DNA from 3 places in the Arthrobacter sp. 10T419 genome. Region 3 is predicted to be linked to each of the others. Evidence: riboswitches for the same ligand, from Rfam matches in the RefSeq annotation. Region 3 holds a riboswitch; each other region holds the start of a gene.
What was found. A riboswitch is a leader RNA that binds a small molecule or an ion and turns the genes downstream of it on or off. The one in region 3 is predicted to bind S-adenosylmethionine.
Positions count from the first base shown of each region.

Region 1: it holds a riboswitch for S-adenosylmethionine, as region 3 does, so the genes downstream of both, AC1DBD_RS00220 (DUF1737 domain-containing protein) here and AC1DBD_RS14240 (bifunctional o-acetylhomoserine/o-acetylserine sulfhydrylase) in region 3, are expected to answer to the same signal.
Region 2: it holds a riboswitch for S-adenosylmethionine, as region 3 does, so the genes downstream of both, AC1DBD_RS10930 (aminotransferase class V-fold PLP-dependent enzyme) here and AC1DBD_RS14240 (bifunctional o-acetylhomoserine/o-acetylserine sulfhydrylase) in region 3, are expected to answer to the same signal.

Region 1 covers NZ_JBFTHF010000001.1:47,569-50,780, forward strand. Annotated here, with positions in the region: gene AC1DBD_RS00210 (O-succinylhomoserine sulfhydrylase) at 1-1,130, opposite strand, end outside; gene AC1DBD_RS00215 (rhodanese-like domain-containing protein) at 1,127-1,573, opposite strand; gene AC1DBD_RS00220 (DUF1737 domain-containing protein) at 1,570-1,887, opposite strand; SAM riboswitch class IV at 1,902-2,016, opposite strand; gene AC1DBD_RS00225 (aminodeoxychorismate lyase) at 2,138-3,115, opposite strand; gene cls (cardiolipin synthase) at 3,209-3,212, shown strand, end outside.
Region 2 covers NZ_JBFTHF010000005.1:185,570-188,781, forward strand. Annotated here, with positions in the region: gene AC1DBD_RS10925 (class I SAM-dependent methyltransferase) at 1-87, opposite strand, end outside; gene AC1DBD_RS10930 (aminotransferase class V-fold PLP-dependent enzyme) at 160-1,587, opposite strand; SAM riboswitch class IV at 1,622-1,735, opposite strand; gene hisN (histidinol-phosphatase) at 1,825-2,637, opposite strand; gene rsgA (ribosome small subunit-dependent GTPase A) at 2,706-3,212, opposite strand, start outside.
Region 3 covers NZ_JBFTHF010000008.1:193,472-196,683, forward strand. Annotated here, with positions in the region: gene AC1DBD_RS14240 (bifunctional o-acetylhomoserine/o-acetylserine sulfhydrylase) at 1-1,206, opposite strand, end outside; SAM riboswitch class IV at 1,269-1,384, opposite strand; gene AC1DBD_RS14245 (VOC family protein) at 1,597-2,235, shown strand; gene AC1DBD_RS14250 (CPBP family intramembrane glutamic endopeptidase) at 2,363-3,139, opposite strand.

The DNA of each region.
Region 1 (3,212 bases), on a different contig from region 3:
CCGTCGCTCAGCCCGATAGCCGCGCGCCCCTCCGGGCCCATGGCGCGGTGCGTGGTGGTGGCCGGATGCGTGATCAGGGACTTTGAATCACCGAGGTTGTTGGAAATATCGATGATCCGCAACGCGTCCAGCAGCGCGAACGCGGCTTCCTTGGCGGAGCGGCCGGGCGAGGGCGAAAGCTCCAGCGTCAACACCGTGCCGCCGGCTTTCATCTGCCTGGCGGCCAGCTCGTACTGCGGGTGGGACGGCAGCAGCGGGTACTTAACCCAGCTGACCGCGGGCTGGGCCTCCAGCCATTCGGCCAGCCGAAGCGCCGAGGCGGACGAGTGGTTCACCCGCAGGGCCATCGTCTCCAGTCCCTTGCTCAGCACCCAGGCGTTGAAGGCGGACAATGCCGGGCCGGTGTGGCGCATGAGCTGCTTGACCGGGCCCTCGATGAATTCCCGGGTGCCCAGGATCGCGCCGCCGAGCACCCGGCCCTGGCCATCGATGTGCTTGGTGCCGGAGTACACGACCACGTCCGCGCCCAGCTCCCCGCACCGCTGCAGCAGGGGAGTGGCGAAGACGTTGTCCACCACCACGGTCGCACCGGCGGCGTGCGCCAGTTCGCTCACGGCGGCGATGTCCACAATTTCCTGCATGGGGTTCGAGGGAGATTCGAAGAACACGGCCGTCGTCGGCACGGCCAGCGCCGACCGCCACTGCTCGAGGTCCGGGCCGTCCACGAAGACTGTCTCCACGCCCCAGCGCGGCAGGATCTCATTGAGGATGACGAAGCAGGATCCGAAGAGCGAGCGGGCGGCGACCACGCGGTCGCCGGCCCCTAGCAATGCCCCGAGAGCGGTGAACACCGCAGACATGCCCGACGCCGTCGCAAAGCACGCCTCGGTTCCCTCCAACAGCCGGAGGCGTTCCTGGAAGGTGGCCACCGAGGGGTTGCCGTAGCGGGAATAGACAAACCGTTCGTCCTCGCCGGTGAAGGCGCGCTCAGCCGCGGCGGCGGATTCGTAGACGAAGCCCGAGTTCAGGAAGATCGGTTCGGTGGTTTCCTGGAACCCGGTGCGGTCGAGTCCGCCGCGGACGGCCTGGGTGTCCGGGCTCCAGCCCTGGGCATCGGGATTGAAGCTCACTTAGTGCTTTCCAGGTTGGTCGGCAGGCCGTGGTTCTTCCAGCCGTTCACGGTCCGGGCGCCGGTCGGGCCCGGTTCGCCTTCGAAGCCCTCGAGGACGTTGTAGGCGGTGAAGCCGGCCGCCGTGGCGGCGTTCGCGGCGGCGACCGAGCGGGCGCCGGAACGGCACAGGAAGATGAGCTCGGCCGCCGTGGCGCCAGGCGCGTGCTGCCGCAGTTGCCGCTGGAGTTGCCGCTGCAGTTGCTCCAGGAAGTGCGGGTTGGGGGCTCCGCCGGCCAGGGTCCACTGGACGAACAGCGGATCCTGCCGGTCTTCGGTGCCGGCCCCGGTGACCGGGACGCCGATCTGCGACCATTCCGCCTCGGTGCGGACGTCCACCAGGATGGCGCCCGCCCCGACCTTGGCCCAGGCTTCCTGCGGGCTCAGGTCTCCGGCGTAACTCATGCGTGGCCCTCGCCGGTGAACTCGGCGCCGTCGAGCTCATCCACCGCGTTGGCGACGGCGGCGTCGGCGCTCGCGATCGCGGCCGGCAGCACGACGGCCTGGGCCACGATCACGGTGCTGCCGTTGAAGGTGGCGGAGGGGCTGCCGTGCAGGACGTAGCACTCGGCCAGGGCGGCCGAAACGCGCTCGCAGAAGCTGCGGTCATCGGGCCCGGTGAACAGCCGGTACGCCAGTCTTTCCTCGGCGGGTCCGGGTGCGGCGGGGGATTGGGCTGGGGCTGTGGCGGGCACAGCGGGTGCGGATGCGTCGGGCACGACGGATCTCCTTACTTTCACGCTTGCAGCTCGAATGGTCGATATGCCGAGTATTCACCTGAGGCACCCCGCCGCGAAAGGGAGGGTTGCCGACCGGCCAGTCAGGGCTTGGCGCCGGGTCTCATTACTCCCCAAAAACGTAGCACTTACGACGCCGGCGGCACCGGCGGCGTCGTCATGTTAAGTCACGCGGACGCTGGCATGGCACCTTTCCGGGGGCGGAGCAGCATCACCCGGGACCGGCCGGATCCTACTCGATCGTGGCGAACAGTTCGTTGAGCTCGGCCGTGAGCTGCCGCCGCAGTTCGGGGGTGCCGATCTCCTTGCCGTCGATGTGGTTCACCGGGGCGAGGAGCCGGATGCTTGAGATGAGCCAGACGGCGTCGGCGTCGTACAGATCGGCAGGTACCAGCGGGCCGTAGCCGAGCTCCCACCCGGCGGCCTTGGCCGCGGTGAACAGGGCGCCCTGCGAGGTGCCCGGGAGGATTCCGCTGTCCAGCTGCGGGGTGATCAGCCGGCGCACGGTGCGGACGCCGCCCGCGCCGTCGTCGCTGGTCTCCAGGTGCGCCAGCAGCACGGTCGACGTCGGGCCCTCCAGGACCCGGCCGTCGGCGGAGGTGAAGATGACGTCGTCCGCGCCCTGGTGGTGGGCGTACCGGAGCGCCGCCATGTTGACCGCGTAGGACAGGGTCTTGGCGCCCAGCAGCAGCCACGGGGCGCGTTCGCCCACCTCGCTGTCGTAGCCGCGGTCCAGCAGGATGACGTCGATGCCGGTCTCGCGCTGCCGGCGGCCGGCTTCCGGCGGCGGCGAGGCCTGCACCCAGCACGTCGGCGTGGCCGCGCCCTCCACGCCGCGGCTGGCGAGCAGCTTCACCACGACCTCGTCCGCTCCGCCGGCCCCGTCGCCGGCGGCTCCGACCGCCGTGGCGGCCCGGCCGCGGTATTCGCTGACCGCGGTCTCGATCGCGCGCCGCCAGGCGTCCTCCGCCGGGATGTCCAACTCCAGCGCGCGCGCCGAGCCGGCCAGCCGGGTCAGGTGGGCCTGCAGCTTGCGCGGGCGTCCCCCCACCACCAGCAGCGACTCGAAAACGCCGTCGCCGCGGGTGGCACCCTGGTCGGTGGCCATCAGCTGCGGCTTGGACGAGTCGGCGACGCGGCCCTTCTCAAACGCGGGATCGAGGAACACCAGCACTGTCGCGCGGGCCGGAACAGAGGCGGGGGTAGTCATGCCTTCAGCTTAGTGCGGCCCGGGTCGGGATAAGCTGTGCGGGTTGCCCGTTCCGGAACTGTTCCGCGGGTCTGGAGCTTGAGGGGTTTGCCTGTGC
Region 2 (3,212 bases), on a different contig from region 3:
CTGCCCGAGCTCCCGCCGCCGCTGGTGCTGCAGTTTTGGGCCACCCTGCAGTCCGGGGTGGTGCAGTTTGGGGCCGCCGCGTGCCACGTGCGATCTCCTTCGGCAGCTCTGGTGCGTACCTGTCGAATTTACCGCACGCGGCCCGGGCTGCGCTGCCGGTCAGTCGACGGAGCAGGGGGCTGCGCCAGCGGTGCCAGGCGTGTTCGGCGCCCAGTGCGGATAGCTGCGCGTGTCGTTGGCCGGCACCCAGCGTCCGGCGTCCACGACGTAGTCCCAGCCCAGGCCGTTCCGCCGCAGCTCCTGGAGCCCGGCGAGCAGCCGCTGCGCGTCGTTGAGCCGTGAGCCGAGGCCGAAGCTGGCCCGGAGCGAACCGGCGGGCAGGCCGAGCCGTTTTAGCAGCGGGTGGGCGCAGAACCGGCCGTCGCGCAGGCCTATGCCGTGCTCCGCGGACAGGTATGCGGCGACCAGGCCTGCGTCGTAACCGGCGACCGAGAAGTTGACCACGCCGATCGTCCCGGGGCCGCCTTCCCGGCCGGTGTCCTCGAAGATGTGGTGGACCGTTACGCCGTCGATCCGCTCCAGCCCCTCGACCAGGAAGGAACGGATGGCGTCCTCGTGGGCGTGCCACTGCTGCTCGTCCAGCGCCTCGATGACCTGGCTGGCGCGGGCCAGCGCGGCCGCGCCCAGGACATTGGGGGAGCCGCCCTCGTGGCGGGCCGGCCCGGTGGTCCAGCTGACGGCGTCGAGCCGTGCGTCCCGTACTGCGCCGCCGCCGGCCAGGTGCGGGGTGCCGGCGTCCAGCCAGTCCGGCCGGCCCACCAGCACGCCGGCGCCGAACGGGGCGTAGAGCTTGTGGCCGGAGAAGGCGAGGTAGTCGACGTCGTCCGCGGCGATGTTGATGCGGCGGTGCGGGGCCAACTGGGCCGCATCGACGGCGATCCGGGCGCCGAATTCGTGCGCCAGCGCGGCCAGCTCACGGATCGGCAGGATTTCGCCGGTGACGTTGGACGCGCCGGTCACGGCGAGCAGGCTTACTCCGCCGAGGGCGAGTTCCGCCCGGAGCCGCTCCACGGTGCCGGCGAGGGTGGGCGCCGCGACGACGCTGCGGTGCGGGACGTTTTGCCAGGGCAGCAGGTTGGCGTGGTGCTCGATGTCGAGGTAAAGCACCTCGCCGGTGTGTCGGCCGTCGTCGACGGGCAGGCAGCCGGCCAGCAGGTTCAGTGCGTCGGTGGTGTTCCGGGTGAAGATCACGGAGTCATCCGGACGGCCGCCGACGAACCCGCGGACGATGTTCCGGGCGTTTTCGTACACCGAGGTACTCAGTTGGGAGGCGTAGCCGGCGCCGCGGTGCACGCTGGCGTAGTACGGCAGGATCTCGTTCAGGTAGGCGGACACCACGGACAGCGCCGGGGCGGAGGCTCCGTAGTCCAGGTTGGCGTACCGGACCTGGCCGCCCTGGATCAGGGGGGCCAGGATTTCGGCGCCGGAAACCGCGGACAGTGGCCGGCGGGCGGCGTCGAAGCGTGCGTCGGTGAACTCCGGGCCGCCGGCGCTGGTGGTGTGGGTGGGGATGGTGGCAGTCGTCATGGGACCTCGCTCGAAAAGGACCCCGCACACAGGGGATCCGCGCTTGCCGGGTCCGCTCCGGACCGGCCAGGTCGTCACCCGGGGCACCCCGCCGCGAATGGAGGGTTGCCGGCCAGCAAACCGGGGTTTTGCGCTGGCACTCGTGACCTGCTTCGAGCCTAGGACATGGCCGGTCGCACGGAAAAGGGAGGGCGGAATATGAAGCGTAGTGTTACGGGCTGCCTCGGGCGTGGCCGGCTAGAGCAGGTCGTCGAGGCCCGGGTTGAGGCGCTTGAGGACTTCGGAGTGCAGGATCGAGTTGGTCGCCAGCGCGTTGCCGCCGAAGGGGCCGTCCTCTCCCTCGAGCGAGGTGAAGCGGCCGCCGGCCTCCGTCACGATCGGGACCAGCGCCGCCATGTCGTAGAGGTTGAGTTCGGGCTCGCAGGCGATGTCGACGGCGCCTTCGGCCACGAGGCAGTAGGACCAGAAATCGCCGTAGGCGCGGGTACGCCAGACCTCCTCGGTGAGTCCGAGGAACTCGTCGAGGTTGCCGCGCTGCTTCCAGCCGCCGAGGCTCGAATAGGACAGTGACGCATCGGCGAGCCGGGAGACGTTGGAGACCCGCAGCCGGGTCGCGGCGGCCAGTGAGCGGCCCATGTAGGCGCCGGCGCCCTTGGCGGCCCACCAGCGCTTGCCCAGTGCGGGGGCGCTGACGACGCCCACCACGGGTTCGCCTTCGTCGACGAGGGCGATCAGGGTGGCCCAGACCGGGACGCCGCGGACGAAATTCTTGGTGCCGTCGATCGGGTCGATGATCCAGCGGCGCGAACCGTGGCCGGAGCTGCCGAACTCCTCGCCCAGGACGGCGTCGCGCGGGCGGGAGCGGGACAGCTGCCCGCGGATGGCTTCCTCGGCGGACTTGTCCGCGTCGGTGACGGGGGTCAGGTCCGGCTTCGTCTCGATCCGAAGGTCGAGCGCCTTGAAGCGGCTCATGGTCTGGGAATCTACGGAATCTGCCAGTACATGGGCAAGGCGCAGGTCATCGTTGTAGCTCGAAGCTGGTTGGCTCATGCTTCCAAACTACCGTCAAAACGCGCCGCGGGCAGGGAGGCCACGTCGCTGCCGCCAAGTAGACTCGGCTATGAGACGCTGCCGAGTTCCTTGGTGTCCTGCGCTTCCAGCCGCGGATCGGTGCCCAGCAGCCGGCGCAGCGAGGCGAGCCGGGCAGGGCCGGACGGGCCCGCGTGGCCGCCCTGCACCCAGGCGTCCACGCCGCAATTGACGGCGGTGGCGTCGTGCTTGCAGCCCCGCTCGCAGTCATCGGTGCCAGGAGCCAGGTCCGGGAAGGAACGCAGGATCCGGTCCGGGTCCACATGGGCCAGGCCGAAGGAGCGGATGCCCGGGGTGTCGATGATCCAGCTGCCCGCAGGCGCATCACTAACCTTCAGCGCCAGCGCGGAGGAGGAGGTGTGGCGGCCGCGGCCGGTGACCGCGTTGACGCCGCCGGTGGCCCGTTCGGCGCCGGTGAGTGCGTTCACCATGGTGGATTTGCCGACGCCGGAGTGGCCCAGCATGACGGTGACCTTCCCGTCGAGGTAGTCCCGCAGCTGCGACACGGCGGCCTTATCCAGCCGGGCGGACAGGCC
Region 3 (3,212 bases):
CTGCTGCTCCGGCGAGAGCTGGCTGTGCGTGGTCGACGCCGGGTGGATGACCAGCGAGCGCACGTCACCGATGTTCGCCACATGGGAGTGCAGTTCGAGGGCGTCGACGAAGCGTTTGCCGGCCTCCGCTCCCCCTGCGAGGTTGAACGCGACGACGGCGCCGGTCCCCTTCGGGCCGTACTTCCGGCCGCGCTCGTACCAGGGGCTGGACGGCAGCCCGGCGTAGGCGACGGATTCGACGTCGTCCCTGGCTTCCAGCCATTCGGCCACCCGCAGGGCGTTGGCGACGTGCCGTTCCACCCGCAGGCTCAGCGTCTCGATCCCCTGGGCGATGAGGAAGGCGTTGAACGGCGAGACGGCCGAACCGAGGTCGCGCAGCAGCTGGACCCGGGCCTTGAGGATGAAGGACAGGTTCGCTCCCAGCGCCCCGTCCGCCCCGAGGTCGCGGGCATAGACCAGGCCGTTGTACGTGGGATCCGGGGTGTTGAAGCCGGGGAAGCGCTCCGGGTCCTTGCCGAAGTCAAAGTTGCCGGAGTCGACGATCACGCCGGCAATCGCGGCACCGTGTCCGCCGAGATACTTGGTGGCCGAATGCACCACGATGTCGGCGCCCCACTCGATCGGGCGGATCAGGTAGGGGGTGGAGAGGGTGTTGTCCACGATCAGCGGCACCCCGGCCCGGTGGGCGACGTCCGCGACGCCTTCGATGTCCAGCACGTCCTGGCGGGGGTTGGAGACCACCTCGCCGAAGAACAGCTTGGTGTTCGGCTGCACGGCATCGCGCCACTGCTCAAGGTTGTCCGGGTCCTCCACGAACGTCACGGAGATACCGAACTTCTTCAGCGTGTGGGCCAGCAGGTTGTAGGTCCCGCCATAGAGGCTGGGGCTGGCGACGACGTGGTCTCCTGCCTCGGCGATGTTGAGGATCGCGAAGGTTTCGGCGGCCTGGCCGGAACTGAGCAGGAGCGCCCCAAGGCCGCCCTCCAGGCTCGCGACCCGCTGTTCCACCGCGTCCTGGGTGGGGTTGCCGATCCGGGTGTAGATGGGGGCGAGCTCGGCGAGCGCGAACCGGTTGGCGGCGCTCTCTGCACTGGGGAAGACGAACGACGTCGTCTGGTAGATCGGCAGCGACCGCGCGCCGGTGGCGGAGTCCGGCTCCTGGCCGGCGTGGATCTGGCGGGTTTCAAAGGACCAGGCGTTGGACATCGGAGAGCTCCCTAATGACTGGGCACAGGCCGCCCCTGGCCTCTGGGGCCGGAACGGCTCTGGCGCCGCGCTTGCCTGCCGGCGGACGCCGGCGGGCCAGGTCTTCACCCGGGGCACCCCACCGCGCAAGGAGGGTTGCCGGCCAGCAAGCCGGGGCTCGATGCTGGCGCTCATGACCTGGCTTCAGTCTACGAACGCGCCATTACGCCTGGATAGCTTTGTGACGAAAATGAAGAACGGCCCCACCGCCGCCCGGCGCACGCCCGGGAGCCGGAAAGTGCCGTGGTTCTGGCCGGGCAAATCCGCGCGGTGAGCTCCGGAAAATGACATCCCATCACGGTAAGGGCATCCTAAGCTGAGAGCTCCATCACAAAGTGCCAAGATGAGGGCATGCGCATGGATCACGTCTCTTACGCCTGTGAACAAGATGGCCTGGCTGCCACCACCGAACGTATTGCGACCGCCCTCGGGGTCGAAGCCGTCAAGGGCGGAATACACCCCCGGTTCGGGACCCGCAACATGATTATCCCGCTTGCCGGGCACAAGTACCTCGAGGTCGTGGAGGTCCTGGACCACCCGGCCTCCGACAAGGCGCCGTTCGGGCAGGCAGTCCGCGCCCGCTCGGCCGCCGGCGGTGGCTGGATGGGCTGGTGCGTCGAGGTTGACGACCTGGCACCGTTCGAGGAGCGGCTGGGCCGCTCCGCCGTCAACGGCAACCGCAAGTTCCCCGACGGCCGCGAACTGGTCTGGAAGCAGATCGGCATCCTGGGCCTGATCGCGGATCCGCAGGTCCCCTACATGCTCAAGTGGGAAGGCGACCCCGCCCTGCACCCGTCCAACGCCTATGAGAGCAACGTGAAGATGTCTGCCCTCACGATCGCGGGCTCGGCCGAGCGGGTCACCGAGTGGCTGGGTGAACCGGTCGAGAAGCCGCTGGAGGACGTGGACGTGAACTGGCTGGCCCCGCACGGGACGCCGGGAATCCTGTCCGTCACCTTCGAAACCGATTCCGGAGCCGTCACGATCTGACGCTTCCTGCCCGAAAAACTTCGGCCGCCAGCAGCGGGTGCCAATGATGCCACCCACCGCTGGCGGCCGAAACACTTTAACCCGTCGCCGGCGGCGGGCCACTGGGGGCAACGCGGGTTATGCCTGCTCAGCCCAGGCCGATCGCCTTGCCGAAGAGGCTGAATCCGACGAAGGCCACGATGTCCAGCAGCGCATGCGCAATCACCAGCGGCATCACCCGGCGCGTCTTCGTGTAGATCAGCGCGAAGATGACGCCCATGACGGCGTTGCCGATGAACGGCCCGAAGCCCTGGTAGAGGTGGTAGCTGCCGCGCAGCATCGAACTGGCGAAGATCGCCAGCGGCATGCCCCAGCCGAACTTGCCGAGCCGGTCCAGCAGGTAGCCCACCACGATCACCTCCTCCACGATCCCGTGCCGGATCGCGGAGAGGATCAGGACCGGCACCGTCCACCAGTAGGAGTCCAGTGCGCTGGGGATGATCGCCGTCGTGATCCCCAGCGCCCGCCCGGCCGCGTAGAGCCCGAGCGACGGTATGCCGATCAGGGCAGCGAGGCCGAGGCCCTGGAGCAGGTCCTTGCCGGGCCGGGCGAAGTTGAAGCCCAGCTTCCGGAACGCCGAGCTGCCCGTGCCGGCGGCCATGCCGGCGGGCCGGAGTTCGGTCAGGAAATGGATCACCAGCACCACCGGGACCAGGGCGAAGATGATGTCCAGCAACTGGTACGTGAGGTCGAAATACTCCCGGCTGCTTTGCGAGCGGTTCAGCGTCGAGGTGCCCTGCGCCAGCGGCGCCCTGGTCATCTTGTCCAGCAGCTGCACTACCGAGTACACCGCCGACTGCCCCAGGGACAGGCCCAGGACAATCCAGACTTCTAGCCGCAGCCGACGGCGGGAGGGAACCAACATGGTTCTATCTTGCCTGCCGTTGCCGGGAGTTGACTGCAAGTGCCTATGCTTGGGCTGTGAGTGCGCCCGGGAA